4 regions of the Paenibacillus sp. FSL H8-0259 genome follow, and region 1 is predicted to be linked to each of the others. Evidence: riboswitches for the same ligand, from Rfam matches in the RefSeq annotation. Region 1 holds a riboswitch; each other region holds the start of a gene.
What was found. A riboswitch is a leader RNA that binds a small molecule or an ion and turns the genes downstream of it on or off. The one in region 1 is predicted to bind cyclic di-AMP.
Positions count from the first base shown of each region.

Region 1 (7,714 bases):
GGCTGGAGCAAGGTGAAGCCCCGGAATCTCTGGATATTGTCCAGGCTCCGCGCATCAATATTCCCTATGCAGAAGAATACGCGCTGAAGCCTTGGCGTTTCTATCTCCGGGGCAATCCCTATGTCTCGGTCAGCAGCACGGATGCGCAGCCGGTTATCCTCACCTGAAGATAGTTTCATTCCGCTGTTTCGGCTGTGCTAATTTGGGTAAAAAATAGAGAACCCTAATAAACCTCTCCCTTGGGATTACCCGAAGGGAGAGGTTTTATATTTTTTCGGCCCCGTACCCTCTCCTGCGCCGTAAAACGGGCTATTTCCCGTATAAGCGACAAGAAACAACATAATTTGTATGCGCTTTCCCCGTTCTCTAAACTTACAATTACTGCTATAATCAGAGATATCCACAAAAAATATAAAGATGTAAATGAGGGACATGGGATGAAAGATACAGGCATGATCCGGAGTTTAGACAGTCTTGGTAGAATTGTGGTTCCCGTAGAAATCCGCATGACACGAAATATTGACATTGGGGATCCCATCGAGTTTTTTATTCTGAATGAGGAAATTATCGTCCTCAGAAAGTACACCTCCACAGAATGCACATTTTGCAGAAGCCTTGATCATGTAACCTACTATAAAGATCAATTCATTTGCAATACCTGCCTCAAAGAGCTGAGCGACCCCGGGCGCGGATCTGAAGAGATCACAATCTCTCCAGGCCCTGCAGAGGAGAACGCCGAACCTGTCCGCAGTGGACGGAGAACGAAGACGGAGGAAATGAGCCAGCGTCTGGAGAAAGCGATGGAGGACCACCCCTATGCCAACCAGAAGGAGCTTGCCGAGGTGCTCGGAATCAGCCAGGCCAGAGTAAGCCAGTTGAAGCGCAAGCTAAATACTGCCGGCAGAGTGACTCCGTAGCAGCGCATATCCCATCATCTTATACATAAGGCTTGGCCCTCTGCTAACAGAGAGCCAAGCCTTGTTTTTTGATATGCATGTTCGTTCAGCTTACTACTCCGACAATGCCGCTTTCAGCTCGTCAGGCGAAGCGGCCCACCACTCTTCATTATGTGCGATCAGCAATGATTTCAGCGCATTCCGCTCCGTAGACCCAAGTCCCTCCACAATAATCTTCCGTTTCAGGGCTGCATCCAGCTTATTGACATGATCGGCAAGAATCTTCCAGCCCCGGCGGGCTTCGGAATCAATCCACATCTCACAGGCGGTAATTCCGCCGTAGAACTGGCCCTCCGGTGTACGGTCCACAGCAACCCAGACCACCCAGACCTGTCTTCCTTCCGGTACATCCTCACGGTTCACGGAGAACTTAATCCCCTTCTCCACTTTGCTCTTGGCATGCATGGCACCGATATCGATAACGGCGATACCTTGATCAATAATAACAGGCGATACATTACCCAGATCAATGGAGCCTGCCCCGAAGCCTTTATGCTTACTCTTGGCATTCACAATATTCAAGGCAATCTGCTTTTTGCCCTCTGGTTGTACGTTATCCACAAGTGCACATCCTTTCCATTCACTAATTATTTAATTTTAGCTAATAATGCGCCGATTGCAAACATATACATCCCGTAGATGCTTGTCACGGGAGGAATCACAGTATGAAGCCACATTCATTAAGGTATACCCTCATCTTCGCAGCTCTGGCTGTTCTCACCTTGCTTGGAGGCGGAATATGGTTTCTTTCAGGGCACAGCCCTGCCGTATGGACTGCCTCTGCCCCAAAAGAGGCCAAGTCCCCCGCCGTCCTGCCGCAGCAGCAAATTGTGCAGTCCACTCTTCCGGAGATTACTCCGCCTCCGGTGTCGGAGGTTTTAAGCCAGCGTGTGGTGGAATACCACATGGATGTTCAGCTGCTGGCCGATACGGGAACCTTAGCAGCTTCCGAAACGGTGACCTGGATCCATCCGGGCAAAAAACCGGTCCAAGAGCTCTATTTTCACCTTTACCCCAATGCATTCGCTTCCGGCAATACAACCTTTATGAAGGAATCCGGAGGAACGCTCCGGGGCGACTCCATGCCTGCGGGCGGATACGGCAGCCTGACGCTGACGGATCTGCGGACCTCCGAGGGGATTTCGCTAATGCAGCGCACCCAGTATGTGCAGCCTGACGACGGCAATGTGAATGACAAGACCCTGCTTAAGGTCCACCTGCCCCAGCCGGTAAACGGTGGTGAGAGCGTAACACTCAAACTCCAGTTTGAGGTCAAGCTGCCGAAAATATTCGCCCGTATGGGAACCGCCGGCAACTTCGTCATGGCCGGCCAGTGGTTTCCCAAGCTCAGCGTCTACGAGCCTGCTGGCACAAGGGGAGTACAGGAGGAAGGCTGGAATCTGCATCAGTACCATGGCACATCTGAGTTCTACAGTGACTTCGGTATTTACAATGTAACCATCTCCGTCCCGTCCGATTACAAGGTTGCCGCCACCGGATTTCCGGTGAAGAACGCGCGGCTGGTACAGGACCGCAAAATCTATCAGTTCTACGCAGATGATGTTCATGACTTCGCCTGGGCGGCATCGCCGGATTTTGTGGTTGCCGAGAAGGCCTTCTCCGCGCCGCAGGTGCCCGGAGTAAAGATCAAGCTCTATCTGGACCCGCTGCATAAGGATCTTCAGGAGCGCTACTTCCAGGCCGCAGAGGCTGCCCTGACCGCCTTCAGCAAATGGTATGGCCCGTATCCTTACTCCACCTTATCCATTGTAGTCCCGCCTGAATCTGGCAATGGGGCCGGGGGGATGGAATATCCGACGCTGATCACTGCCTTCGGTGCTGCCGAGGCATCGCCCGGCACTTCGCTTGAACGGACCGTGATCCATGAGATCGGTCACCAGTATTTCTATGGCATGGTCGCCAGCAATGAATTCGAGGAGGCGTGGCTGGACGAGAGCTTCACCTCATATGCCGAAGACCGGCTGATGGAGCAGGAATATGGCGTTGCCTCAAGCCTCCCGCTGCAGTCCAGTCTGGTCTCCTCCTCACAGCCGCTCAATCTGGAGACCTGGAAATACACCGGAGATGATGCCTACACGCGCAATGTCTATATCCGGGGCAAGCTGGTGCTCCGTGACATCGAACGGTTAGCAGGAGCCAAGAACATGGATGCCATTCTCGCTGCCTATGCCCGTAAATACCGCTTCAAGCATCCCTCGACCGCTGACTTCCAGAAGATTGTGGAGAAAGTGACCAAGCAATCCTGGCAGACTTATTTTGACCAGTACGTCTACAGCGGCGGAGCCCCTGATTTTGCAGTAGACGACATCAGGCTCACAGCTAAACGGGACGGCGGCAACGGAGCAGGCATTCAATATGATGCTGTAGTTGAGGTAAGTAACAAGGGCAGCCATTATGGGGATGTCCCTGTAAAATTTATTTTCTCGGACGGGTACTCGGTTCAGCAATACTGGAACGGCGAAGGGAAGACAACATCGTTTGAATTATCGTATAAAGCACCTCTGGTCTCCGCCGAGATTGATCCGGGACATTCCATACTGCTGGAGAGCAAGCATCTCAATAATTTCAGAATGGCGGAGCTTGAGCACAATACTCTTTCCCGCTGGACGCTCAGTGCGACGACACTGCTTGAAACCCTGCTCGGAACTCTTGTCTGGTGAGGTGAAGGATTGTGAAAATTTCGATAACCCGCGGTTGGCACAGCATGAAAGAGCAATTTTATATCCTGATTCTGCTATTTATCTACCGGCTGTTCTGGGGCTACTTCATGTACAAATTCATTAAAAGCGCCGTCGTTCCGGTACTGCTGCGCTATCCGGATGCGAATGCCGGCGGCAGTAGCATAGGCAGGCTGCTGTATTATATTGAGGGGCAGGCTGCGTTGCACACGGACCCGGACGTCCGGCAATGGCTATGGCTGCTCTTGGCACTGACTGTGTTGCGGCTGCTGCTCTCCCCCTTTATCCGGGCGGGCCTGCTGCACGAGCTTCACCAGGAACGTGCCGGGGAGCGCGGACTGTTCTTTTTTCCCGGGATGAAGCGTTATGGTCTGCCTGTACTGCTGTTCAGTCTCGTTGAATGGGCGCTGGCCCTTCTGCCGCTCTATTGGCTGTTGCCGAAGATGTACCGTCTGCTTCTGAACGGCATTCTCGATTATCCGCTGCTGCTGACGCTCGTGCCTTATGTGCTGGGCTGGCTCGTCTACCTCTTCCTTATCCGCAAGCTGCTGCTGTATATGCAGTTCGGTTATACCGCCGGCACGGGCATGTTCACTTCGCTGCTGATCTGTCTGAAGGTGCTTCTCCACTCCATCGGGATATCCGTCATTATAGGCGCAGGAAGTCTGCTGACGCTGATCCTCTGCAGCGCTGCAGCGCTCTTCTGCCCCGGCCTCCCGGCCCTGCTCCTGCGCCAGGCAGCTCCACTGCCGTCCACCCTATTCAAAATGTGGGGCATAGCCGCGCAGTATCATCTCTGGTCCAGTAAATCATTCCCACAATAATCGGCCGCCAAAACGGCATACTAAAAGAGTCATCGCCCCTCTGGTGAGGTGCATGACTCTTTTTTGTTTACAGCTGCGACAAGTTGATTTGCAAAACTGTAAATCCTCTGGTACAATGATGCCTGTACTACTAGTAACAAATTTGTAATCTTTCAAATGGAATTAAGCAGCTATGTAACCGAAGCCTTTAACCTTATGTCGATATGTCACTATTCTGGTGCACAAAACGCCGAATTCCCTGCACCGGGGAGTGGGGGAACCATATTTTGGGTGAATTGATCTCGCTTTAGAGGGGTCATAGGGGAACCTTCTACCGAATCCTTAAGCTAACCTCGCAGGCCTTGGAAGGAGTACATCTTTTGAGAAGTCAGAACTTTAAGAAGAAATGCACCGCAGCAGCGCTGGGTCTTGTGATGGTATTCACACTTGGGGCAGGCAGCGCTTTCGCAGATTCCAAAATGGATACTGTGATCTCAAAAACCATTGGAACGTCATATAAAACCGGGGGCACCAGCACCAGCGGCTTTGATTGTTCCGGATTCACCAAATACGTATTCAAGAGTATCGGCCTTACCCTGCCGCGCACCTCTAAGGCACAGTACAGCGTTGGAACAGCCGTATCCAAGAGTAATTTGCGTTCCGGTGATTTGGTATTCTTCAATACCCTGGGCAACGGAGTTTCCCATGTCGGTATTTATGTCGGCAATGGCAAATTCGCACAATCCTCCACTTCGCGTGGTGTAACCATCAGTTCGCTGAGTCAGGCATACTGGGCCAACCGCTACGTTGGCGCTAAAAGAGTGATGAGCACAACAGCCTACCAAGCTGTCGCTTACGATTGAACCCTTGAACATTTCCTCGAATATTCGTACCTCTAACAACTAAATGTAACTTATACGAGCCCGGTTTTGATTATTGCCGTAATCATTTCCGGGTTTTTCCTTTTCCTTATTCTACCTTTTACACTCATCTGCAGGCCCTGAAACACCTTTTTATCCCAAATCCAAAGAAAAATTCATCAATAGCTCACCTGCTGCGTAAATATGAGTCTTTCTATGCAGCTATAACTCTAAAAAACGCAAAAAAAATGCATTAATATGTTATAAGTGATTGCCAAGCGCCCTAGTCTTTGCTACAATTATCGCAGTGAGCTTTTAGTAACATTTTTGTAATTATTGAATCGCTTTTAACAAAGGTTTTGTCATGTATTGAATAACAGCTAATCCTAATCAACAGTCGTGCCGAGTTCCCTAAAGATTTAGGGAAACGGGGGAACCAACTTTGGGTGAATTGACCTCCTATTCTAAGAGGGGTCATAGGGGACCTTCAACCGAACCCTTAAGCTAACCTCGTAGGCATTTGGAAGGGGTATTTACTTTTGAAGAAGAAGCTAGCAGCCGCAGTACTAAGCTTTTCCATCATCTTCACCATTGGAGCAGGAAGCGCTTTCGCGGATTCCAAAATGGATAAAGTTATCGACAAAGCCATCGGGACCAAATACGTATCCGGCGGTGTATCCACGAACGGTTTTGATTGCTCCGGATTTACAATGTATGTTTTTGATAAGATCGGAATTAACCTGCCCCACCAATCCGGCTCCCAATATGAGATGGGCACTGCTGTATCCCGCGATGAAATGAGACCGGGCGATCTTGTATTTTTCAATACAAGCGGCAAAGGCATTTCTCATGTCGGTATTTATGTTGGTGACGGTGAGTTCGCACATGCTTCTTCCTCGCGTGGTGTAACCATCAGTTCGCTGAGTGACAGCTACTACGTCAACCGCTACGTTGGCGCCAAACGGATTATGAGTACAGATGCTTACAAGACTGTGGCTGCGGATTCCGAAGAGAATGACGATGTGCAATAATTTGTCCTAAATATAAGCGCTTTTCCAGGATTTTTGCCGAAATCTTGGAGGAGGGCTTATTTTTTTGTCTATAAAATTACTTACCCCGCTCTATATTTGTAAAACACCAATTTCGCTCTTTCATAAAATATTTATTGGCGTTTGTCAAGTTCCGGTCTTTCTGCAAGGTTTTTGCGTCGAATCCGGCTCGTTTTGTATATAATATTTATAGAATGAAGTAATGTTCCATTGAAAGGAGGCCTCCGCTTATGATAAGTTCCCCGGTAACTTTTTATGTTGTTCCTATGGAGTCGCGGCATGCTGCTGAGATCTGTGAGTGGAACTACAGGCCCCCGTATAATATTTACGGCTGGATGCCCTGGGAGCAGATGCAGGCGCTCGGTGTTGAATTCGGTGATCCGCAGCTGCGCAGCGAGCAATACGTTTCCGTTGTGAATGGACAGGGAATCCTGTGCGGCTTCGCCCAGCTGTTCCCTATGGAGGGTGTAGTCCGGCTTGGAATCGGCATGCGGCCCGATCTGTGCGGTCATGGCATGGGACATCTGTTCATGAAGGCCATCGTTCAGGCGGCTTTGCAGCGTTATCCGGAACGGGAGATCGATTTGGAGGTACTGACCTGGAATCAGCGGGCCATCCGTGCTTACCAGAAATGCGGATTTACCATAACGGATACTTATGAACGCAGAACCCCAACTGGCGATAAGCCATTTTATTGTATGGTCTATGAGAAATAGCATTCCACTTCTGTATGTTTGCAATTTTCCCAGGAGTTTCGTTCATTTTTTTGACACAAATACTATGATAACGCTTCACCATCCGGTATAATGAAGGAAGCAGCTTACATGGAGGGACGGATGCAGATGCAGAAATGGATCATGAGCGGTTTGTTTTTTGCCGCCTGTGCCTTTGCCGTGGTCTTAATGTTTACCCTGCCCGGCAAAGCCGAGGTGGCTGAAGAGAACAAACCTACAATGCCTGAGGTTGTGCTGGACGCAGCCGGCGCGGAGGCCCTGGTGAAAGCCAACTGCATCACCTGCCACGGGGATCAGCTTCAGGGCGGTGTAGGGCCGAACCTGCAGCAGGAGGGCGCACAGCATGACGCGGCGCAGATTTACAGCATTGTGACCAAAGGCCGCGGGCAGATGCCTTCCTTCAAAGACAAACTAGCCCCTGAGGAAATTGCAAATGTCGCGTTATGGCTGGCCGAGAAGAAATAATAACATGCCCAAAGCAAAATGCCCGCTGCAAAGGATACCCTGGTATCCCTGCACGGGCATTTTTATGGATCAGGCGGTACTGTCATTTCCATAAGGATCCTGTCCTCTAACGGTTTTTCTCAAAAGCCTCGTTAATTTCATTAGCCTG
Region 1 is NZ_CP150147.1:100,135-107,848, reverse strand. It holds gene NSU01_RS00520 (DNA-3-methyladenine glycosylase) at 1-167, shown strand, start outside; gene NSU01_RS00515 (AbrB/MazE/SpoVT family DNA-binding domain-containing protein) at 438-917, shown strand; gene NSU01_RS00510 (YwhD family protein) at 1,011-1,517, opposite strand; gene NSU01_RS00505 (M1 family metallopeptidase) at 1,622-3,637, shown strand; gene NSU01_RS00500 (hypothetical protein) at 3,682-4,479, shown strand; cyclic di-AMP (ydaO/yuaA leader) riboswitch at 4,697-4,835, shown strand; gene NSU01_RS00495 (C40 family peptidase) at 4,893-5,321, shown strand; cyclic di-AMP (ydaO/yuaA leader) riboswitch at 5,709-5,852, shown strand; gene NSU01_RS00490 (C40 family peptidase) at 5,858-6,349, shown strand; gene NSU01_RS00485 (GNAT family protein) at 6,598-7,083, shown strand; gene NSU01_RS00480 (cytochrome c) at 7,210-7,566, shown strand; gene NSU01_RS00475 (4a-hydroxytetrahydrobiopterin dehydratase) at 7,673-7,714, opposite strand, start outside.

Region 2 (7,714 bases), 3.9 Mb from region 1:
CTTCATGATGCGTGCCATCGTCTTCAGGATAGTCGATTTACCTGAGCCGTTCGCTCCAACCAGCGCTGTAATCTTCCCTGTCGGAAGTGACAGGTTCAGCCCCTTTACAATCATTGCCTCTGCGTATCCGATACTCAGCTGTTCTGTATTCAAACGTTCCGACATGATACTCACTCCTCAGGATTTTAATTTTTCATGATAATTCGCCTATGAATGCCTATGTTAAGCCTTAGATTTTGCCAAAAGATATAAAAAGTACGGGGCGCCGATGATCGCCACCACGATACCTGTAGGTATCTCTGTAGGCTGCAGAATCCAGCGCCCGATGGTGTCTGCGGTAAGCAGCAGCAGCGCGCCTATCAGAGCGGCTGCAGGCAGCATGATCTGATGACGCGGGCCTACAAGTCTGCGGGCGAGATGCGGTGCAATCAGTCCGACGAAGCCGATGCCTCCGCTGACCGAGACGCAGGCGCCTGCGAGAGCCACAGCAGCAGCCAAGAGCAGCAGACGTTCCCGCTCCAGCGGCAGCCCAAGTCCCTTGGAGGTTTCATCCCCCAGGTTTAGTACGTTAAGCACCCGGGCTTTGTAGAACGCGAACGGCAGCAGAATCAATATCCAGGGGAGCAATGCCAGCACGAACCGCCAGTCTCCGCCCCAGATTTTGCCGGCCAGCCAGATGGCTACGAACTGATAATTCTGCGGGTCCAGTCTTAACGACAGGATCAGCTGAAAAGCGTAAATGCCGGCACCTACGGCAATTCCGATCAGGATCAGCCGTGTCGGCGAGAGTCCGTCGGCTCTCCGGTAGGAGAGAAAATAGATCAGCGTGGCCGTAAGCGCTGCACCTGCCAGCGCCAGCAGCGGAAGAACAAAGATGGGCCCCGCTGTGGTTGCCGGGACAAATGAAATGAAGATCAGCACTGCGAATCCCGCTCCGGCGTTAATCCCTAAGGTAGAGGGTTCAGCAAGAGCATTGCGCGACAGGCCTTGCAGAATAGATCCGGATACTGCGAAACCCGCCCCGATGAGCAGTGAGATCACTATACGCGGCAGCCGGAAATCAAACAGAATCAGCTTCTGCTGTTTGGTTCCTTCACCGAGCAAAGTATGTAGAACATCAAGTGGTGATAAGCGCATGAAGCCGGTATTCATACTGACAATAAAAATAATGACGATAAGTGCAGCAAGCAGCGTTAGAATACCGGCTTCTCTGGTGCGGCGCGATTTCACTGAGGGTACAGACATGGTCCTGTTCATTACAGCTCCCCCTTGCGCTTGCTGGCCAGATAGATGAAGAACGGTACGCCGATTACTGCAATCAGGGCACCTATCGGTGTTTCATAAGGCGCATTAATCATTCTCGCAGCGATATCGGCAAAGAGGATCAGGACGCTCCCGAGTACTGCCGAGCAAGGAATGATCCAGCGGTAATCCACCCCCACCAGATAACGGGTAATATGCGGAACCATTAATCCGACAAAAGCAATCGGGCCCACCGTCGAGACCGCCGCTCCGGCAAGAATGACCACAATGATCATCCCTACGGTCTGTACCAGCCGTGTGCGCTGCCCCAGTCCAGCGGCAACATCCCTTCCCAGGCTTAACAGCGTGATGGAACGCGAGAGCACCAGCGACCCGATAAGCGCACCTGCAACCCAGGGGGACATAATCTTGAGCTGTGTCCAGTTCGCTCCCCCAATCCCGCCTGCCATCCAGAACGCGATATCCTGGGAGAGGTGATACAGAATGGCGACGCCTTGGCTGAGCGCCAGCAGCATAGCACTGACCGCAGCACCCGCTAAGGTCAGGCGTAGCGGTGTCAGCCCGCTATGGGACAGCGAACCGATGCCGAAGACTAAGAGCGATGCCACAGCCGCTCCAATGAAGCAGTAGATCATGATATACATGAAAGACAGCGAAGGCGCAAAGGCGAAAGCCAATGCCAGGCCGACACCGGCTCCGGCGTTGAGTCCCAGCAGCCCCGAATCCGCCAGCGGATTCCGGGTCATTCCCTGCATGATCGCGCCGGCAACAGCAAAACATGCCCCCACCAGCGCTCCGGCCAAAGCCCGGGGGATTCGCAGCTCCCGGATGACCTGATGCTGCGCCAGCTCCGGATTGAAGCGGACAACAGCTTCCCATACAGTAGCCAGCCGGATATCTGCTGCTCCTACCGATACAGACAACATCAGTCCGAAGACGATGACAGCTATTCCGAGCAGCAGTATCGTAGCTGCAGCCACCGGCCGCGACTTGATGGGTTTATCCCCTGCAGCCGTAGAAGGATTGAGGTTAGAACGTGTGGATGAAACCATAAGCCGTCTCCTTAACAGGATTATTACTTGCTTCTAATTGATTATCATTCTCATTATCGCAAATATATGAATTTTGTACAAGCAGATAACGCGTAATCTATGCTGAACGCCCTCATCTATCGCTCCATTTAAAAAAAGGTGCAGATCATCGTATCCGGGGATACAAGGACCTGCACACTCTATACCGGCAGAGGCTGATTACCGGCATTTTGAACGCATCTTATTTTACAAGACTGCTCAGAGCATCATCAATTGTTTTGGAGTTAGCTATAGGACCGCTGTACAGCCAGCTGGTTGATCTGCTAAACTCATGAACATTCCCCGCCTTAACAGCCGGAATCCCCTTCCAGATCGCGCCATCCGTAACTTCAGCAGCATCCGCCCCGTCACTGTTCACTAGGATGATATGATCTGCAGTCAGCTCAGACAATTTCTCAAGTGATATCGGATTCCACGTTGCTCTGGACTCAGCAGGAATTTCGGTAACCAGATTCGGAAGCTTCACGCCAAGATCACCATACAGGACTGCCCCGCTGCTGCGGGTTTCATCTACTATATAGAAGTTCTTGGATACCAGCCAGAGAATGGCAACGGACTCATCGCCGATCGCAGCGGAGATTTTTGTTTTGGCATCAGCCGCTTTTTGATCATAGGCAGCAATGGCTGCTTCAGCTTCAGGCGTTTTGTTCAACAGCTCGCCGATCTTGAGCAGCGATTTGCGCCAGTCCTTGCTGACTTCGTCGCCGAGTACATACGTTGGTGCAATTTTGTTCAGCTGGTCATACAGACCGTTCTGGACAGTACCTTCCGATTGTACAATAGTGAAGTCCGGTGCGAAGCTGGTTACAGCTTCGAGTGGAAGGTCATAGCTGATGGTTGGAATGTCCTTAAGCTCAGCTGCAAGGTAATCCTGAGTGCCGTTTGTCACGGACCATTGGGCAACCGGAGTCACGCCAAGTGCGACCAGATAGTCTTCCAGATAAGAAGCAAGCACACGCTGCGGGTTCGCAGGGACAGTGACTTTATGTCCCATGGCATCCGTTACTGTTTGCTCTACCGCTGGAGCTGTTGTTTCTGCCGGTACAGTAGTGGCTTCTGCAGTTGCTGCAGGTGCCGTAGTTGCCGCAGCCCCGTTATTGGCTGCATTGTTATTTCCGCATGCGGATAATAACAACGTCGTGGTCATGAGTCCGGCCATAGCCAGCTTCATGCTTGTTGATCTTTGCAGGTTGAACGAAAACATTAATTACCCCTCCTGTATATACATTCATTATTGGTCAAAGGTGATTGCGGCCTTCGCCTCACATAAACTGATGATATTGATTCTCATTCTCTATGTCAACTAAATTATCTGATTCCATTTATACTCACCCTGCGCATAACAAAAAACGGCTATTCCCGCAACCTGCGGAAACAGCCGTTTTACATATAAAGGGTATGTCTATTTGTGCAAATGATACGGTACAGTTGCTATAACGATATCCTTCTGATTCATCAGATAAGAGCGGATAAACAAGCTGGTCTGATTATGCAGAATCGCCTGCCACCAATGCTTCGTAACAAATTGCGGAATGAGTACAGTAATGTGGTCTGTAGAAGCGGTTTTCCACTCCACCGTATCGATGAATTTCACCAGCGGGCGGATGATGCTGCGGTAACGAGAGCGGAGTACAATCAGGCGCACTCCAGGGTTCCACTCTTCCCACTTCTGTTCCATTTTGTGAATCTCTTCTTCATCGAATCCGACATATACAGCCACTACATTCTCAGTCAATGACTTCGCATAGCTGATCGAATGCAGTACTGCACGGGTGACACCGGCAACAGGTACAACCACTGTGCTTCCTTTAATGCAAGGTTTATCCGTAGCCGGACAAATACGCAGCTGATCGGCAATATTCATATAATGGCGGTGAATCCGGTGGAACACGATGATTACAAGCGGCAGGAAGATGAAGGCCATCCATACACTCGAGAATTTAGTAATAATGAAGATGAGCGTAATGGTTAAGGTTGTGAGCATGCCTACTGTATTCACAGCGAATTTGCTCTGCCAGCCCTTAGGCTTGGTTCTGTACCACTGGACCATCATGCCAAGCTGTGAAAGGGTAAACGGAATGAATACCCCAACGGCGTATAATGGAATCAACCCTTCGGTATTTCCGTGAAAAGCAGCTACAAGCACAGCCGACATTACGCCGAGGAAAATAATGCCGTTGGAGAATCCCAGCCGGTCTCCGCGCACCATGAAGGCGTGGGGTAAATATTTGTCTTTGGCGAACATGAACGCCAGCAGCGGGAAGGCCGAATACGCTGTATTCGCCGCCAGGAACAAGATTACTGCGGTGATGCCTTGGATGAAGAAGTACAAACCGCCGCGGCCAAAGGTAGACTCGGTAATCTGTGACACAACCGTTGCTTTCTCGTCCGGCATGATACCGTACCAATAAGCCAAAAGCGTAATCCCCGTGAACATAGCCCCGAGAATCAGACCCATCAGCATCAGCGTTTTAGCCGCATTTTTCTCAGCCGGTGCTTTGAAGTTAGGGATCGCATTGGAGACCGCTTCTACCCCGGTCAGTGCCGAACAGCCGGAGCTGAAGGCCTTAAGCAGAAGGAACATACTGACGTTCGATACCGCCGAGCCGATCTCAGGAACCTGGGCATGAGCACCGCCGGTTGCATACTTGAAGACTCCCGCGATAATCAGTACAAAGATGGAGACGACGAACAGATATACCGGAATGGCTATGAATGAAGCAGATTCAGTAACACCCCGCAGATTGACAATCGTTAAGAGCAGAATGACAGTAACCGCTATGAGTACACTATGATTATGAAGACCCGGGAACGCTGATGTGATCGCATCCGTTCCCGCCGAGGCGCTTACCGCCACCGTAAGAATATAATCCACCAGCAAAGAGCCGCCGGCAAGCAAGCCGGTATGAACCCCGAGATTGGTTTTGGCAACAATATAGGCGCCCCCGCCTTGCGGATAAGCAAAAATGGTCTGCCGATAAGACAGGATTAAGATGGCCAGCAGGCCCAATACGGCTAATGCAATTGGCAATGAGTACCAGATAGCTGTGAAACCTGCGGCCACAAGTACGATTAAGATTTGTTCTGTTCCGTAGGCTACAGACGAGAGCGCATCAGAAGACAGGACAGCCAGTGCTTTCACCTTGGATAACTTTTCATGATCGAGTTCGTTCGACTTCATCGGACGCCCGATCAATAGTCGTTTTACCTTGCTTACCATTGTAGTAACAGTTCCTCTCTTTGTTAAGTTGAAACGGCAGTACCGCGCGCTGTTTTCATAAGTGGATTTCATAAATGCAGGCACAAAAATAAGCATACGGAAATGATCCGCATGCCTTGAGTGCATGGTCATTATCCCACTATTGCTTACGAGGTTAGCTGGCGGATTCGGGCTGTGGTAGCCCTACGGTTTTCGAGTCTGCTGACCCGCTTCCGATTCACCCCGTTGGCACTCGGCCAAGTTTGGTTCCCCCGTTTTTCCTTCCGGAAAATTCAGCGCATATTCAACTTCTCACAAGGACTAATATTAATCTACAATGCCTCTTCCGTAAAGCGTTGAAACAAATGAAAAAAGAATGAAAAACAACCAAAACAACCAAATCCATGATCCGGTATGTCTTGATCTTTCATTCTCTTTCATTATCCCTTTATCGCGTGATTTTACAGCGTTTCTGCATAATAATTTACACTTAATTTAAGGGAAATAGTTACTCTTCATTCTGCCTGACGGCTTCTTACTCAGCTGCATCCTCTTTACGCCCTGTCCATAGCAGAATTGTGATTAATGCGAACGCAATGAGTGCCAGCAGCGGGATGGTGATGAATCCGAAATAATTCAGATAATCCGTGTTGCACGGCACACCGATTGTACATGGAAGCACCTTGCTGAGTGCCGGAATTTTCTGCTCTGCGTAATGATAGATCGAAATGCTTCCGCCAATCAAACTTAAGGGAAGGACATAAGGGATAATGCGCTTATCCCCCCGGTAAGTGGCGATTCCGAGCAAAATCAGCTGCGGGTACATAAATATCCGCTGAAACCAGCATAGCTTGCAGGGCTCATATTTCAGCACTTCACTGAGATACAGACTGCCTGCTACAGCAACAACCGAGACGAACCAGGCCAAGTAGAGACAATTCCGGCGGCAGAATGCAGAGAATTTATTCATTGTGCAGCCACAGCTTCCGCAGCTACCTGGATTTGAGCATCAATCTCCTCCATATTAAAAGGTTCATTCACCTTGACTCCATTGACAAACAGTGATGGCGTATTGGTTACACCGGTGTCTGTGCCAAGCTGGATATCTCTCTCCAGTTCGCTTTCGTAGGTCTTGTCTTCAATATCCTTACGCAGCAGGTCGAAGTCAATGGGCAGTTCTAATTGCTGTGCCAGACTTACCAGGAAGTCCGGTGTTGCCCACTCTACCTTTTCTTCACCCTGGTTAGCATAGATGGCATCGAAGAATTTCCAGAAAGCCTCTTGATTCTGATGGTATACGGAGAGTGCCGCAAGTGAGGCTGTTCTCGAATCCGTACCAATAAAGGCCAGGTTGACGAAGTAAAAGGCTGCTTTATCCTGATTGACATACTCCTGAACGATTTGCGGTTTAATCACCCCGGTGAACTGGGCGCAAGCCGGACATTTGTAATCGCCGAATTCAACGATTTTGACTGGAGCATCTTCTTTCCCCAGCCGTGCCATTTCACTGTAATTGAAGTCAACGGGAGCCGCAGCAGATCCTGTGGTTGAGCCGTCCTTCGAGGCCAGCATGAATAATCCTACAAAAATAATTACGACTAATGCCACTGTACTCACGATCAGAATTCTCGTTTTCTGCTTCTGCTGTTCCTGCTCTGCCCGGCGTTTCTCCTGCTTGCTCATCTGGGGAAGCGCGACATTGTTCTTATTCGGTTTGCTCAAAGAGAGTTCCTTTCTGTCCATAGGACTGTCGTGATAAAAGATAAGTTACTTTAAAATTATATAATTAAAGTTCTCTCCTTGGCAAACCCTACATTATACAGCTTTTGTTGCCGCAGGCACTCCGCTGTCTTCATTTTCTTGGTTGTAAATCAGCTCCGGCGATGAATCCAGCGACTGCAGTACAATTCTGAAAAAGAACTGGGTCCCGCCGCCCGGCGCCGGTTCCGCCCATATTTCTCCCTGCATAAGCTCCACCAGCTTCTTGCAAATGGCCAATCCCAGACCAGTACCCGGATATTTACGCGTGTGGGAAGCATCCACCTGGGAAAAGGATTGGAACAGCAGCTGCAGCTTATCCGGCGGAATGCCGATGCCTGTATCATGCACTTTGAATTGCAGCGTCTGAGAAGCTCCCTTCATGCCGGCGGACTCAACAGTA
Region 2 is NZ_CP150147.1:4,437,211-4,444,924, forward strand. It holds gene NSU01_RS18725 (ABC transporter ATP-binding protein) at 1-165, opposite strand, end outside; gene NSU01_RS18730 (iron ABC transporter permease) at 223-1,257, opposite strand; gene NSU01_RS18735 (iron ABC transporter permease) at 1,257-2,315, opposite strand; gene NSU01_RS18740 (iron-hydroxamate ABC transporter substrate-binding protein) at 2,536-3,558, opposite strand; gene NSU01_RS18745 (APC family permease) at 3,757-5,574, opposite strand; cyclic di-AMP (ydaO/yuaA leader) riboswitch at 5,703-5,862, opposite strand; gene NSU01_RS18750 (disulfide oxidoreductase) at 6,089-6,523, opposite strand; gene NSU01_RS18755 (DsbA family protein) at 6,520-7,275, opposite strand; gene NSU01_RS18760 (ATP-binding protein) at 7,369-7,714, opposite strand, start outside.
Region 2: another riboswitch for cyclic di-AMP. It lies ahead of NSU01_RS18745 (APC family permease); the one in region 1 lies ahead of NSU01_RS00495 (C40 family peptidase).

Region 3 (7,714 bases), 4.1 Mb from region 1:
GTGTGAAGAACAATACGACGAAGGGTGAGCCAATAAGCATAATGGTGACGTAGTCCTTGGTAAATCCGAAGGAGTCAGGCGTTGCCCCCAGGCCATGTACGATAGAATCAATGAGCGGCAGGCCGACGGCCATCGCGATAAGACCGAGAACCAGGCTGCTGTAAAAGGCGAATGCAGATACATGCTTAACATCAGCCGTATTTTTCTCTCCCAGCAAACGGGAAATGAAGGCGCTGCTGCCGACACCAATCAGGTTACCCAGCGCCATAATGACCGCGAATAACGGTAAGGTTAAGGCAAGTGCGGTTAACATGGCAGTATTATTAAGGGTGCCTATGAAAAAGGCATTTAAAATGGAATAGATGACACTCATTGACGTTCCAAGCATCATTGGTATTGCGAAGTGCGCTACGGCTTTTGCAACCGGTGCCTTCTCAAAGTAATGAAGGTTTTCTGTATCCATGCGGTTCACCACTTTCTTCCTGTATGTTAGTCTCTATATTAGTTAGAATTCTAACTATAAATTGATTGCGAACTTTGCGCCGCACCAAACAAACCCGTAACAAATGACAATACGGGTCTCGTGAGCGGGTGTTGACTAATCGTCAGTTTCAGACTGTATTTGGTAAAATCTTTATTGCGCTGCCTTTGCCTTCAGTTCTTCGGGAAAGACAGCGCCGCTGCTGCTAATAGGAAATGCTTTACTTACTTGTCATCCGAATCACTGGAGTTGTCCTTCGAGCCGTCTCTACCATCTCTGGAAGGCCAGCCGAAGCCGTTCATGCCGCCGCCTTGACCTTCCCGGCCAAATCCGGGGAATCTTCCGCTAAAGCGTCCGTCATCCATATTTCCCCACATTCTGCTCATTTGTCCGCGCATGGCCATCAGCTTGTCGAATTCCTCTGATCCTATGCGCTCCTTAGCGGCCTCCATCCACATAGCCATTACATCACGGTCTGCATCTGTTCCTAGTTCTTCTTCTAAGGCTGTAATGACGCGGACCAGGTATTCACCGAAGGCTGCCTGTTCTTCTGGAGACAGGACTGAAAATATGCTGCCGCCCTCAACCTCCTGGCCCTCTTCCTCCCGCCCTTTCGGCGTCAGATAAATCAGCATGATGCGTTTATCTGTCTCGGAAGGCTGACGGGTAATATATTCGGCCTTCTCCAGTTTGGCCAGCAATTCATTGAGCGAGGATACACGAATGTCCAGCATATAGGATAAATCCTTGGTGCTGATTCCGTCCTTCATCCGGAGAAACGCCATGATCCTGCCTTGTCCCCGTGACGTATCTGCCATAGGGCCAACAGCGGCGTGGTTCTTCAGATGCTGTCTCTGCAGCAGCCATTGCAGCTTGGCGAGCTTGTCGTACAATTCAGCATTCATATTCATTATGAATCCTCCCAGGGATATATTTACGGTACCTGTCAATCAATGTAACGGTACCTGTTGAATTTATTATAACGGTACCTGTTATACTTGTCAAAAATTTTCTACAGGTGCCGTTAATAAATTTTCCGCTGGAAGCATTGCTGGTCTTTCAGGTAATCAAGCAGTAGCCGGTTGAAGTGCTGCGGCTGACATAAATGGCTGGGATACATGGCATCTTCCAGTATTGCCAGCGTGGCGAGCGGATATTTGGCCGCTGTTTGTCTCACCTGCTCCAGAACCCGCTCATTCTGATTGCCTGATACACAAAGAACGGGAACCTGCAGCCTTAGTGCAAACCCGTAGCTGTCCGTATGTCTTAGTGCCAGACGCTGTTTAATCAATTCTGTTGTCCGTTCATGGACAAGCTCTCTTCTCAGAATATGATACGCAGACAGCCATTTGTTATATGTAATGCGCAAAGAACGGATGAACATTTCAGCCGGAAGATAATGGGCGGCCCATGCGCAGATTTGAAAGAGCTCCAGCACTTTGCTGCCTTTGGACGTACAATCTCCTAGGATGTAATTGTCCACCAACACCAGATTAATTACCCGTTCAGGATTCAGATAGGCGAATTTCTGGGCAAGCACAGCACCGCTGGAACAAGCTACGATGACGGCCCGTTCTACGGACAGTCCATCCAATAATCCCTTCAGATCTTCACACTGCGTGTCTACAATCCGGCTGATCTCCACATCCATTTTACCGGATTGCCCATTCCCTCTTAGGTCAAACAAGATCACTTTCGCCCGCTTGCTGAAATACTCCGCCTGAGGCTCGAACAGATGATGTGAAGTCGAATAATCATGAATAAAAACAATGGGCAGACCACTGCCCGACACCTCGTAATAGAGGGTAGTTCCATTGACGTCAATATACGGCATTACCTGTGCATCCTCTCATGTCGCTTACGGAGTTAGCTGCCGGATTCGGGCTTGAAGAGTAGCCCTACTCGATTCCTCGAGATTCACCCCAGAAAACTTGGTTTCCCCGCTTCCATTACGGAACTCAGCGATTACATATATTTTTGCGGATATAGATTAACAGAAACTTCAGTATAGCCCATATTCGTCTATGAATGAATAGCTTAGGTGAATTTGCCCAACACGCGCAGAAACCAGCCGCAGTGAACCCAAAAAACAGAGCAGCGATTCTCCCGTTACTGGAGACTCACTGCTCTGCTTGCTTTAAACATCATCTATAATCAGCGGTTCAGGATGTCATCCACCTCTTTGGCGAGCGTGTCCAGGCTGTCCTGAATTGGCAGGTTCTCCAGCCAGATATCGTTGATGCGTGTGCCCATCAGATCTTCAATCTCATGGTACGTACCGGTCATCGGACGCATTTTGCTGAATTCCAGCTCATCGGAAGCGACCTTGTAGCCTGGGAAGGCGGCAATGGTCTCTTTCATCAGGTCTGTGTCCAGGGAGGTTAGACGGGTCGGAAGATATCCCGTATTGGCAGAAGCATACGCCGCCTGTTCGGTATCCGACAGCCATTTCATGAATTCAAAAGCGGCTGCTTTCTCATTATCCGTTCCCGTATTCGCCAGATACGTATTCGATCCGCCGACCGGAACGCCCCGTTTGCCGTCTTCTCCGGCAGGAATCATGGATACGCCGAGATCAATTCCACTCTCCGCGGCCATGCCGGCAAACGTTTTGTAGCCGCCGACACTGGAGAAGATCAGCGCTGTGCCCGGATTGGCAATGGAGGCATAGTAGGCATCCTTGTCCGTGACCCCGAGTACTTTGATTAGTCCCTTGGATTCCAGATCCTCAATGAAGGAGATCAGCTTCACTGCGCCTTCACTGTTGATATTGGATTTCGTCTCATCCTCATTGACCACATTAGTATCCGAGTACGAATGCAACAGCGCCTCCATCACCCAGAAGTCATAGTTGAACAGGTACATCGGCGGCTGGCCGGTAGCATCATAAGCGGTTTGCAGATAGGCCTCCAGTTCGGCAAAGGTCGCCGGTCCGTTCGGATCCAGCCCTTCTTTAGCGGCGAGCGTCTTGTTTACATACATCACGGGAACACTCCGCATATGCGGAAAGGCATACAGATCCTCGCCCAGATACAGGTTGCCGAGGTCGCCGATTTTGAAATCTGAGGTGTCGAACTTGTCCGTTTCCATGAACGGTTCCAGATTGGCAATAATGTCACTGTCGGCAAAGCCCTTAGTCATCGCCACTTCATCAATAAAAACATTCGGCAGCGTACCCGCTATGGCTGCAGCGTTGATCTTCTGCTGCATTTCCCAGTAATCGCCTTGATATTCAGCATTCACATGGATATTCAGCTCGGCTCCCTTGGTCTCGTTGAACTGGTCCACCAGATTCTGATTTACATCCTCCACGGCGGAGGTCCAGAAGTTCAGCTCGGTAACGGAATCCCCTTTCTCATAGGCCGCTACACTGGATTCGGCTTCGGTGGTGGCACAGCCTGCAAGAACGGCGGTCAGTGCAACAGTGGCGAGCAGCGGAGCTACTCTTTTTCCCCATACCTTCATTATTCGTTTCTCCTCCATGAACTGCTGTATTTGGTATTCAACATGCAAGGCCGCAGGGTATTCCCGCTACTTCACTCCCATGTAGGTGAACGCTTTGATAATCTGCTTGCGTGCAATCAGGAAGACCAGCAGAATCGGCACGATCAGCATCATATTCCCGGCCATCACGATCTGCGGGCTGAGCCCCTCCACATCCTGAAGCTTCTGAATTCCAAGCGGCAAGGTCCGGACAGCATCTGTTGTGGTCCATACGAGCGGGAAAAAGTAACTGTTCCACGTCCCGATGAACGTCAGCAGCGCGAGTGTGGACAAGGTGGGCACAGCGGCAGGCATCATGATCGTGCAGATGATTTTGAACTCACTGGCATTATCCAGACGGGCTGCCTCCAGCTGGGAATCCGGCACCTGCATGAAGGTCTGCCGCAGCATGAAGATGGCCGTACCGCTGGCAATGAAGGGCACGATGAGCGATACATAAGTGTTCAGAAGTCCGGACTTCGCAAACATCACGAAGATCGGCAGGAAGATCAGCTGGCCCGGAATCATCATGGTGGCGAGCACGATGCCGAACAGCGCATTTTTACCCTTGAATTGATATCTTGCGAATGCATAGGCTGCCGGCACAACAACGACCAGCTGGCCGAGCATCGTCCCGAGCGTAATGATCAGGGAATTGCGGGTATAATGCAGAAAGTTAATCCTCGTAAAAGCATCCCGAAAATTCTGCCATTGCAGCGAATCCACCCAGAATTTCGGCGGCATCCGGAGCACCTCGCCCAGCGTCTTGAACGCGGTGAGGATCATCCAATAGAATGGCATCAGGAAGATCACAATCAGCAGAACAGATACAATGATCCGCAGTCCTGCGCCCGGCAGCCGGACCCAAACCTTCATTTCCTCACCCCTTTAGCGGTAATGAACCCGTTTATTCAGTGCTTTGAAGTAGAAAATCGTAATCAGCCCCACGATACCCATCAGCACGACCGCCATTGCGGAGGCGTAGCCGACCCGGTAATATTCGAAGCTCTGCTTATAAATGCTGAAGATCAGCGTGTTCGTGGCATTGGACGGACCGCCCTGCGTCATGATATTGATCGTCTCGAACACCTGGAAGGAGCCGATGATATTCATCAGGATCAGGAAGAACAAGGTCGGTGAGATCATCTTCAGCGTAATTTGAAAGAAAACGGAACGCTTGGACGCATTGTCCAGAGCCGCAGCCTCATAGAGGTAACCCGGAATAGAGCCCAAGGCGGAGCAAATGATCAGCGCATTGAATCCGACGGATTTCCAGACCGAGACCAGCACCAGCGAGAACAGCGCCACATCCTTATCGGTCAGCCAGCCCACCGGCGCTGCTCCCAGCACAGACAGCAGGTAATTGAACAGCCCCGTATCCGTGTTCATCAGCCACATCCAGATCAGCGATACGGATACCAGCGAGATGATATTGGGCGTGAAGCTCAGCGTCTGGATGAAGCGGTTCAGCGGCGTGTTTTTCTGTAAAAAAAGCGCCAGCCCCATCGCCAGCACCATCACCAGCCCAACGTCCATCCCCATGTACAGCAGCGTATTGAGCAGGGTATGGAGGAAATCCCGGCCGCTGAACAGCTCTGCATAGTTGCTGAGTCCGGCGAACTTCATCGGTCCGCGCATATTCCAGGTGAAGAAGCTCAAATAGATGTTGTACAGAATCGGATAGAGGTAAAATACCGTCAGGATGATCACTGCCGGAGCAACCAGCAGATAGGGAAGCACCTTCACGGACGGACGCAGCCGCTTCATGCCGAATCACCGGTGCTTCCGGCTGTGCTGATTCCGGACTGTGCAGCTACCCGGACCCGCTGCTCCTGTGCGTCGAAGAATGCCAGATGCTCTTTCTTCACGTAGAGTCTCACGGCTTCCAGCTCGCGTTCCGGACGGTCGAAGCATTTCACCGAAATGCTCAGCCCGTTCTCCAGCTGCACTTTGTAGATAATCTCCGACCCGAGCAGCTCCCGGCCGCTGAGCGTACCCGTCAGGCTAACGGTATTGTCCGGCTCCATTCCCGGCTCCAGGGTAAACTTCGCTTTCTCCGGCCGGAAGCCGAGATACCGGGCCTGCTGCGGAGCCAGCTTATGGATGTCTTCCCCGCAGCGGTCAAGGGCGAGAATATTCATCGGCGGGGTGCCGATGAAACGGCTGGAGAACAGGTTGGCCGGATCGTAATACAGGTTGTGCGGGTTATCCTCCTGCATGACCTTCCCGCTATCCATCAGCACGATCCGGGTGCCCATGCTCATCGCCTCCACCTGGTCATGGGTTACGTAGACAAAGGTCGCACCCAGCTTCTTATGCAGCTCGATCAGCTCCGCCCGCATCTGCTGCCTCAGCTTGGCATCCAGATTGGACAGCGGCTCGTCCATCAGGAACACGGCAGGCTTCTTCACCATGGCCCGCGCCAAGGCGACCCGCTGGCGTTCACCGCCGGAGAGAAACTCCGGCTTTTTGTGCAAATGCCTGGTCAGTCCAACGGTCTCCGCAATTTCAGTAATCAGCCGCTGGCGTTCCTCCTTCGGCACTTTGTTATTCTTCAGCCCGTATTCGATGTTCTTCTCGACCGTCATGGTCGGGTACAAGGCATAATTCTGAAATACCATCGCCAGATTCCGTTTGCCCGGCTCTACCTGATTCATGCTTATCCCGCCGATGTGAATCGAGCCTTCCGTGGAATGCTCCAGTCCGGCAATCATTCTTAGCGTTGTAGACTTGCCGCACCCGGAAGGGCCGACCAGCACCGTGAAGCTGCCGCTCTCAATCGTCAGATTCAAATCCTCAATAATCAGCTTGTCGCCGTATTTCTTGGTTACCTTTTCCAGAACGATGCCGCTCATATTCTCCTCCTCCAGCAGTGGTCTTCCGCCTGCTTCCTTTCGTCTCTCAGTGCTTCAGGCACTCCCGTGCAAGGTCTGGTTTATTGGTCATAATCCGCGTAACCCCCAGATTCCGCAAGCGGATCATCTCTGCCTCATCGTCCACTGTCCAGGGATTAACCTCGAACCGGCTGCGGTCCGCCAGCTCCATGAAGGCTTCATCTACCCCCAGATAATACGGATGCAGTACATCCGCCCGGCAATTCGCCGCATATGCCTCCAGCCGGTAGAAGCTTTCCATGAACGCAATCGCCGTCCTGAGCTCCGGGTAATCGCGCTTCAGCCGGGCCACGGCATTGTGATTGATCGAAGAGATCAGCGTATTCTCTGTGTAGCCATAACGGCGCACCAGCTCCGCTGTCCGCATATTCACTTCACCGTAAGGCCGGGAATAATCCTTGGTCTCGATGTTGATGTACAGCCCGTGCTTCATGGCGAACTCCATCACCTCGCCAAGCTCCGGCAGGCGGCTTCCGTCCGTTCCGTATTTCACGGCAAAAGCATACGAGAAATCATACTGCCGCAGCTCTTCGAGCGTCAGTTCTCCGACCAGACCGGTCCCGTTCGAAGTCCGGTCAATGGACAGATCGTGGATCACCACCAGCTTCCCGTCCCGGGTCAGCTGCACATCCAGTTCAATACCATGCGCCCCCATGTCGAGAGCCAGCCCGAATGCGGCCATCGTATTCTCCGGTGCATAGGCGCTTGCTCCCCGGTGAGCCAGTATCTGGGTCTGCTTCATGCGCATACCTCTCTAAGCTGATAGCAGACATCCGGACGGTCAGTGATGATCGCGTCTACACCGGCCTCCAGCATCATGCGGATATGCTCCGGATCATTTACTGTCCAGGCGTTG
Region 3 is NZ_CP150147.1:4,158,311-4,166,024, reverse strand. It holds gene NSU01_RS17705 (MATE family efflux transporter) at 1-463, opposite strand, end outside; gene NSU01_RS17700 (MarR family transcriptional regulator) at 706-1,392, opposite strand; gene NSU01_RS17695 (alpha/beta hydrolase) at 1,506-2,315, opposite strand; cyclic di-AMP (ydaO/yuaA leader) riboswitch at 2,323-2,455, opposite strand; gene NSU01_RS17690 (extracellular solute-binding protein) at 2,636-3,946, opposite strand; gene NSU01_RS17685 (carbohydrate ABC transporter permease) at 4,013-4,840, opposite strand; gene NSU01_RS17680 (sugar ABC transporter permease) at 4,853-5,731, opposite strand; gene NSU01_RS17675 (ABC transporter ATP-binding protein) at 5,728-6,819, opposite strand; gene NSU01_RS17670 (glycerophosphodiester phosphodiesterase family protein) at 6,866-7,600, opposite strand; gene NSU01_RS17665 (glycerophosphodiester phosphodiesterase) at 7,597-7,714, opposite strand, start outside.
Region 3: another riboswitch for cyclic di-AMP. It lies ahead of NSU01_RS17695 (alpha/beta hydrolase); the one in region 1 lies ahead of NSU01_RS00495 (C40 family peptidase).

Region 4 (7,714 bases), 590 kb from region 1:
ATGACATGACAACAGTGTACCCTGGCTTGCTTGCTGAATTGAAGGAACAAGGCGGCGGCAAACTTTATGGGTTAAGCCTAAAGGTGGAGTCGTATGCTCTTCTGTATAATGCGGATTTATTTAAAAAGCACCATGTTAAAGCACCAAGTGACGGAATGACGTGGGAAGAAATATTGAAACTTGCTGGTGAATTCCCTACTACAGGAGATAAGAACACCCGAATTTGGGGTCTAAGCTCCTTTGGGTCCAGCAATTTGGTAATGGATATTGCCAGAACAGAAGGATTAACGTATATTGATCCAAATACTCTTAAGGCTACTGCGAATACAGCGTCGTGGAAAAATGCCTATCGCCTGTCTGTCGAGGCTACGAAGTCGGGGGTACTTGACGAAAGAATCACTCTGTCGGGCAAAAGTTACCTGGAAAGCAGCCCGTTCATTATGGGACGATCCGCTATGATAGTAGCCTCTATCAGTCAGCTGCAGTCCTTGCAAGCAGCAAATAGCAATGTAAAGAATTATAAACCGTTTACGCTTGGTATGGCTGCCGGCCCTGCGGATTCTAAGGACCGGAAGTCAACAGGATATGTGTTTGGTTCTGAGATTCTGGCTATTCCAGCAGGTGCATCGAATCTGGATGCCGCTTGGGAGTTCATTAAATATTTCAATGGGGATGACCACGCTAACGAATACTACAAACCTAACAACTCTAATAATAGTATAGGTGCACCTCTGTCCCGCATGGTTAAAGAGTATTCTGGTTACAAGCTGGATGCATTCTATAAATTAAAACCTAACTTCAATTCATCTATTACAAGTTATGCGCTCATGAACAAGTCACCAGATTTGGAATTGGATTTTTGGTCAATACTATCTGAAGAACTGACACAGGTAGTAAACGGGAAGAAAACATTAGACAAAGCTACTGCTGCAATTCAAACACAAACACAAGCTGCTGCTGATAAAGTGGCAAAAGCATAGATGAAAAGGTAATTAACACAATGTGTTTCTGAAATCAGGATCATTTAATCATCAACTTACCAGGTTGGAACACACATTATTACAATTCCCTTCTTTTCTTTCACTAAAGGCGGGCCGAATGTTAGTTTCTAACGGAAGCAACCTGATAGATTTCACGCAAGGGATGCTAACGGGTATAGGCATTGTGAGTATGGTGGTGACCATCATAGCCTTTGGCAGATATCAGAAGCGCAGCCAGTAAACATAGATCAAAGCCCATTCGCCGGGGGAGGCGGGTGGGCTTTTTTTACTTATGCAGACAGTGCGCTTGGAGCGCTATCCTTCCTTTTTACATTTTACAATTAAGAAGTTTATGGAAGGTTTGTTTTTCATATTTTTACCGGGCTCATCTATTTCTGATATCTCGACCAGGCCATAGTTGGCAAAGTCTTGTTGAATGGAGTCAGCATCATAAAAAAACATTTTCACTCGGTCCATGATTTCGAAATAGTCTGTATCCAGTTGGACGCCCTTACCGTACATTGGTGCTTTTTTGGATACCGTTGTAAAGGCCATATATCCTCCCGGCTTCAGCTGATTATAACAATCCTGAATGAACTTCTCCCGCTCACGCTGATCCAATAAGTGAATCAGTGCATAGCAGAAAATACCGTCATAGAGTTTGTTGTCAAATGGCATATCGGTTACCGAGCCGTGGTAAACATTCATATCCAGCCCGCGCTGCCTCGCCAGATCAATCGCTGTTTGCGAAATTTCAATACCAGTAACATCTATACCATTGTCCATAAAAACCTTTGCATTTCTGCCATATCCAATGCCGGGAATCAGGATGTCTTTAACATTCTTTTCAAGGAAAAAATCCTTGGTTAAGATGGCCGAGTCAGAAGGTTCAAATCCCCACATCGTTTGTTTTTCTATGAAGCTTGCTTCCCAGAACTCTGTCATAGCCCGATCTCCTTTAATTACACTAAATAGTTATTACGGACATATTATATCTACGATATAACCAATTTGCAATGTTATTGTTAATCTTCGTATTTTAGCTAAGTGATGATCCGGAGTTGAACAGTGTGGTAGTGAGCTATCTGGATGATTTCATCGCGAAAGTGCACATGTGGTGTTCCGGAGATACCTCAGAAAGTAAGACGATAGATGAAAGGAAGGCTCTGTATGCTGAAATCAGCAAGGAGACGGCAAATATAACAGATTACGAAATTAATGAAATGAATAAAATAAACGCTGATGAATACGAAGTGGTAGTGGACAGGTCCTGGGATAACGGGAGTGATGATACCGCTGTCTATTCAATGATTAAAATGATGGGATATGGAAGGTGGATGACCTGTAGTGATGAAACGGGCTTATAAATAATGCTGTTCTATAGAGTGATCACAAACCACCCTAAACTGGTTAAACCCCCGCAGATAGTGTACCTTAGTAATATTAGTAATTAGGAGTGGTGATTTTTTGTGAAAAAAAGTAGACAAACCCCCGTGCTGGTCGTGGTCTCCATCCTGCTGATCATTATCAGCAGCCTGATCCCGTCGGACAAATCAACCTGGCTGGGAGCACTGCAGACCATCTTGCTGGGCGTCGGGCTGCTCGGATGCTGCATGGCTTTTTGGCGGTTCGCCAAGGGCGGCAAGGGCAAGCGCTGATTTCTGGCACTGGAACAGATAGCATAGCATTAGCAAATGGAGAGCCGTGGCGGATGCTGCGGCTTTTATTAATATGTACGACGTCAGCGGATTTACTCTATGCAGCGCTTGCTACGCGGACTGAGAGGACCTTATTTTGTGAAAAAGCCTGCTTTTTTGCCCGTTGCGGACTCAGGCGCGCTTATATTGTTCGAAGGAGCTCAAAATGAGGCGAAACTGGTTAGTTAAGGTCCTCTGAGTCCGCATGGATCGCTGATTCGACTGATTGGGCGAAATAACGGATCTACAGTCCGCATGGATCGCAGTGGCATGATTGAGTCTATTGTTGCAGGCCTAGCCATCTTCCCTATTATCCCGCCGACGGACGCGGGACAGCTGGCCGCGCAGCAGCCATCTGTTCGCGAATCCCTCTGAGCTGCGCTTTCAGCTCAGGAACGCTTCGCTGCAGGATGAGGCAGATCTCGGGCAGCGGCAGCTGGATGCCGTACCATAAGGCGCTGGCGATCTGATCCTCCCAGGTGAGCAGGGCAGAAGAGCAGCGGCCGCGGTCTTGAGCAACCAGCGAGCATTGCCGGATGCATTCCCTGTAGGCGGCAAGGGAGTAAGCATCTGCTTGGATGCTGCCCTTGAGCCAAGGCTCATAGAGTGCCGCGAATGTAGCAATTGCGGCTTGATCGGCGCGGGCGCCCTTCTCCAGCAGGAGACAGCTTAGCGCATAGATGGTTCCGCTATATTGCTCAATATAGCTGGTGAATCCGGCAGCGGGAACTGCATTGGACGATAATGGGTCTGGCATGTGGACACGTTCCTTCCTGAATGTGGGCGATTTATAGTTTGGATATGTAGTTGATAGGTTTGCCGAAATGCTGATCCGCCGGAATAAGTGCGCAAAAAACCGCAGACAGAGGAGGACCTCTGCTGCGGTTTTGTTACAGGCGTAAGAAGCCTGGGGCAAAATCGTGGCGGATCAAGATCTCTCTCTTTACGCTTACGGGGTTAGCTGTCGGATTCGGACGGTGAGAGTCGCCCTACCTTTTGAGACTGCGTAATTGAAGTCTCCTTCGGATTCACCCCAAGTAGGCCTGCGGCCTGATGGTTCCCCCGTTTTCCGCTTGGCGGAAATTCAGCGTGCATTCACATTATCGCTGGTAACTTTCAACACGAATCATACCCTTTCAGGATTGTCTTTGTAAAAATGGAAAAGAGTGCTTCTGCGCCGGATTTGCAATAAATTGCTGCTTCGCGAGGAATATTGGAGACTAAAACCATATATGTGGCCGATTATCATCCGTTTATCTCGCTCAATCGCCGTTTTTTATTTTTGGGAGGCAGCGGTGAGGGAACTCCGGAAATATTAATGCGTTAGACCGGAAACGCCGTCGATATTGATTTTTTGTGAAATGGCGTATTAGTGAGTAATCGGGAGATAATGAGAGATTGAAGATGAAGTAAGCGTTACCCGTCTGGCAAATAGATTCGTGAATGTGTTATTAGAGTAATTATGGCGGTTTACAATTTGTACCTGAGTTAGAGCCTGATTCTACGAAAAGTGTACCTTTCTAGCCGCACAAACCATACATCCGGGAGGGCCTAATTCCCGCTTCCCGAATGCTTGACTTGGACCCTACTCCAGGGATTATTATTTGAATCTGTAAGGGCAGACGGTCAGTAAATTACCAAGACTGAAAGCCAAACTAAGAAGCTGGATTAAGAAGCTAGATTAGGAAGGAGGCCAGCAGCCAATGGAGCCTGTTTTTACGATCACCGAGGTAGCAGAGCGGACAGGACTCAGCCAGGATACCATCCGCTATTATGAGAAAATCAAGCTCCTGCCCCCGGCAAGCCGCAAGGAGAACGGCCAGCGGGCATACAGCAGGCGTGAGCTGGACCGGGTGCATTTCGTCGCTATTCTCAAAAGAACCCATATGCCACTGCGCACCATTCAAGAATATATCAGGGCTTCAGCGGAAGAGGACTACGAGGAATGCTACAGTGTGCTGGACAGGCATAAAACGTTGATTGAAGAGCAGCTCACGGAACTTACGGCGGCACTGGAGCTTATGAAATACAAGCTGAAGAACTTCCGGGAGCTTAAGGACGGCAGGTTCATCGCGGAAATGGAACAGAGGAGGAACGAGGAATGAATACTGGGTTGAATCAGGACACGAACAAAGAGTTGAATCACGCGAAAGTTAAGCAGCACCCGATTCCTTCGGGGTTTGGGCCGGACACTACGGCAGAGCAAGTAATCCAAGGCCATAATCTGAGCGGTAAAATAGCGGTCGTGACCGGCGGCTACTCCGGCCTGGGCCTGGAGACCACACGTGTCCTGGCTGCCGCGGGGGCCACTGTGATAGTTCCCGTTCGGACACCGGAGAAGGCCCGGCTTGCCCTTGCCGGGATTCCCGGTGTCGAGCTGGAGGCGCTGGATTTGCTGGACCCGGCATCTGTGGATGCCTTCGCGCAGCGGTTCCTGGACTCCGGCCGGCCGCTGCATATGCTGATTCACAGCGCAGGCATCATGGCCTCGCCGCTGGCCCGCGACAGCCGCGGGTACGAAGCGCAGTTCGCGACCAACCATCTGGGGCATTTCCAGCTGGCGGCCCGGCTCTGGCCGGCGCTGGTGCAGGGCGGAGGCGCGCGGGTAGTCTCCGTATCTTCACGCGGCCATCGCATTGCCGGTGTTGATTTCGCAGACGTGAATTTTGAGCGTAGAGCCTATGAGAAATGGACAGCCTACGGCCAGTCGAAGTCCGCCAATGTGCTGTTCGCCCTTGAACTGGACAAACGCGGGCAAGCACATGGTGTCCGGGCATTCTCCGTGCATCCCGGCAGCATCCTGACCGATCTGGCCCGGCATCTGTCGGATGACGAGCTGCGCGGCATGGGGGCGCTGGATGAAGCGGGCAACCGCATTCCGGCCGGGCGTACAAGTCATATGAAGACGGTCCAGCAGGGAGCCGCGACCAGTGTCTGGTGCGCGGTGAGTCCGCTGCTCGACGGCAAGGGCGGCGTGTATTGCGAGGATGCTGACATCGCTCCTGTAGCGGAGTCCGGGGATTCGCACCAGCCTGGGGTGCAGGACTGGGCGATTGATCCGGGCAACGCTCTGACGCTGTGGGAGCTGAGTGAAGCTATGACGGGGGTTACATTCCCGACCTGACAGATCTGAACGACAAAAATGGTGCCGGCCCTGTAAAGAGGGCGGCACCATTTTGCATAACTGACTGAATCCTTACTGTACCGCTGCCTCAATAAGCTCCTGAAGCTCAGGAAGATTGAAGCCCTTGACAGCCCGGTCTCCGGATACGGTGACTGGAACACCCATGAAGCCCAGCTTCTCGACTTCTTCCTGATAGACGGTACTGGTCATCACATCTCTGACTTCGAAGGGAATGCCCTTGCTCTCAAGCAGCTGCTTCACCTGATTGCAGTCGCTGCAGCCGGATGTGGAATAGATGATTACGTTCTGGCTCATTGCTCCACAGCTTCCTTGATGGCGCCACGGGTGATTTTCCAGTGGGAAGTGTTCCAGCGGACCTCACCATCCTCCAGCAGGAAAATCTGCGGCGATTCATGCTTAATCCCGAAATCCTCGGCAATCTGATTGGAGACCGGACGGTCTTCGATGACATGTACAATGGCGGCAGGCGTGTCAGAATTCTGTGTATAGGCCTGGAACTCCTCATTTGCTTTGGCACTGATCGGGCAGGTGGTGCTGTGCTTGAAGAGCAATTTTTTGCCGGGTTGCCCTACGTATTGTTGCAGTTCATCCAGTGTATGGATTTGTTGAATAGACATCAGAGGATCACCTTCCTGGAATAGAATTTAGAAAGCATCTTGTCAACAATTGTGTTGTTAACAACTATTATTCTTGATTGTAACATAGTTCAAAATTAAAGCAAAAGAATGTTCAGCAGGCTTATCCCCCTCCCTTACGGGATGTTGATTAAGCCCTATTGCCATGCTAATGTGAGAGTGATGCAGCAACGCTCTGCGCATAAATAAGCAGGTATGAGGGGGTGTGCAATTCATGAAAAGGGTCGCTTTTGTAACCGGTGCCGACCGCGGGCTCGGGTTTTATCTGGTACGCTTTCTTCTTGAGAATAAATACACAGTGTTTGCCGGCCGGTATTTACCGGAAGTGGAGGCACTGGAGGTTCTGAAAGCGCAATACCAGGACACGCTGATGCTGGTCCCTCTTGATATCGGCAGCGCAGAGAGCGTGAAAGAGGCAGCGCGGAGTATTGCCGGCAGTACAGGACACATCGATATTATTATCAACAATGCCGGTATTATCCACCAGGCGGACAATGCTACAATGCTCGTGGATATGGATGATGAGGCTATGGCGCAGCTCTATAATGTGAATACGCTCGGCGCACTCCGGGTGAGCAACGCGTTGATGGGATTGCTTCTGCAGGGCAAGCAGCGGCTAATTATTAACATCTCCTCAGAGGCAGGCAGTATCAGCCGGAACAAAAGAATTAATATGTACGGCTACTGCATGTCGAAGGCGGCGCTGAATATGCAGTCCTCGCTGATGCACAATCATCTGCGTAAGCTGGGCGGACAGGTGATGGTCTTTCATCCCGGCTGGCTGCAGTCTTATATGAGCGGAGAGAAGAATATGGAAGCACCGATTCCCCCGGAGGAATCAGCGTATAAGATCATGAATATCGTACAGGATCATAAGAAATATCTGGGCGAGGAACCGGTGTACATCGATCTGGACGGCAATCTCTGGCCCTGGTAACAGCAGCGGACTTTTGTGGGATAATGGATTAAGCAATAATAGATGATCAACTTTGCACAAGAGAGGTGTGAATGCAATGACTTCCTTCAAAGCACTTGCGTTTGGCAGCTATACCGAGGTTAAATATCATCCGTTCACGGGAGTAGACCGTGAGATCGAGCAGCTGCTGGAGCCGGAGCTTCAGGTCGTATCGACTGAGGATTACGGGCTGATGAACAAGGAACAATTGTCGGACTGCAAGCTGGTGGTCTCCTATACTGAATTCTCTGATGAGAAATTATCCGCTGCGCAGAGCGGTGCACTGCTGTCTTATGTGGCTG
Region 4 is NZ_CP150147.1:693,665-701,378, forward strand. It holds gene NSU01_RS02970 (extracellular solute-binding protein) at 1-980, shown strand, start outside; gene NSU01_RS02975 (hypothetical protein) at 1,099-1,221, shown strand; gene NSU01_RS02980 (class I SAM-dependent methyltransferase) at 1,296-1,925, opposite strand; gene NSU01_RS02985 (hypothetical protein) at 2,051-2,347, shown strand; gene NSU01_RS02990 (hypothetical protein) at 2,450-2,638, shown strand; gene NSU01_RS02995 (hypothetical protein) at 2,988-3,434, opposite strand; cyclic di-AMP (ydaO/yuaA leader) riboswitch at 3,608-3,777, opposite strand; gene NSU01_RS03000 (MerR family transcriptional regulator) at 4,381-4,782, shown strand; gene NSU01_RS03005 (oxidoreductase) at 4,779-5,801, shown strand; gene NSU01_RS03010 (glutaredoxin family protein) at 5,874-6,116, opposite strand; gene ytxJ (bacillithiol system redox-active protein YtxJ) at 6,113-6,439, opposite strand; gene NSU01_RS03020 (SDR family NAD(P)-dependent oxidoreductase) at 6,672-7,394, shown strand; gene NSU01_RS03025 (ThuA domain-containing protein) at 7,471-7,714, shown strand, end outside.
Region 4: another riboswitch for cyclic di-AMP. It lies ahead of NSU01_RS02995 (hypothetical protein); the one in region 1 lies ahead of NSU01_RS00495 (C40 family peptidase).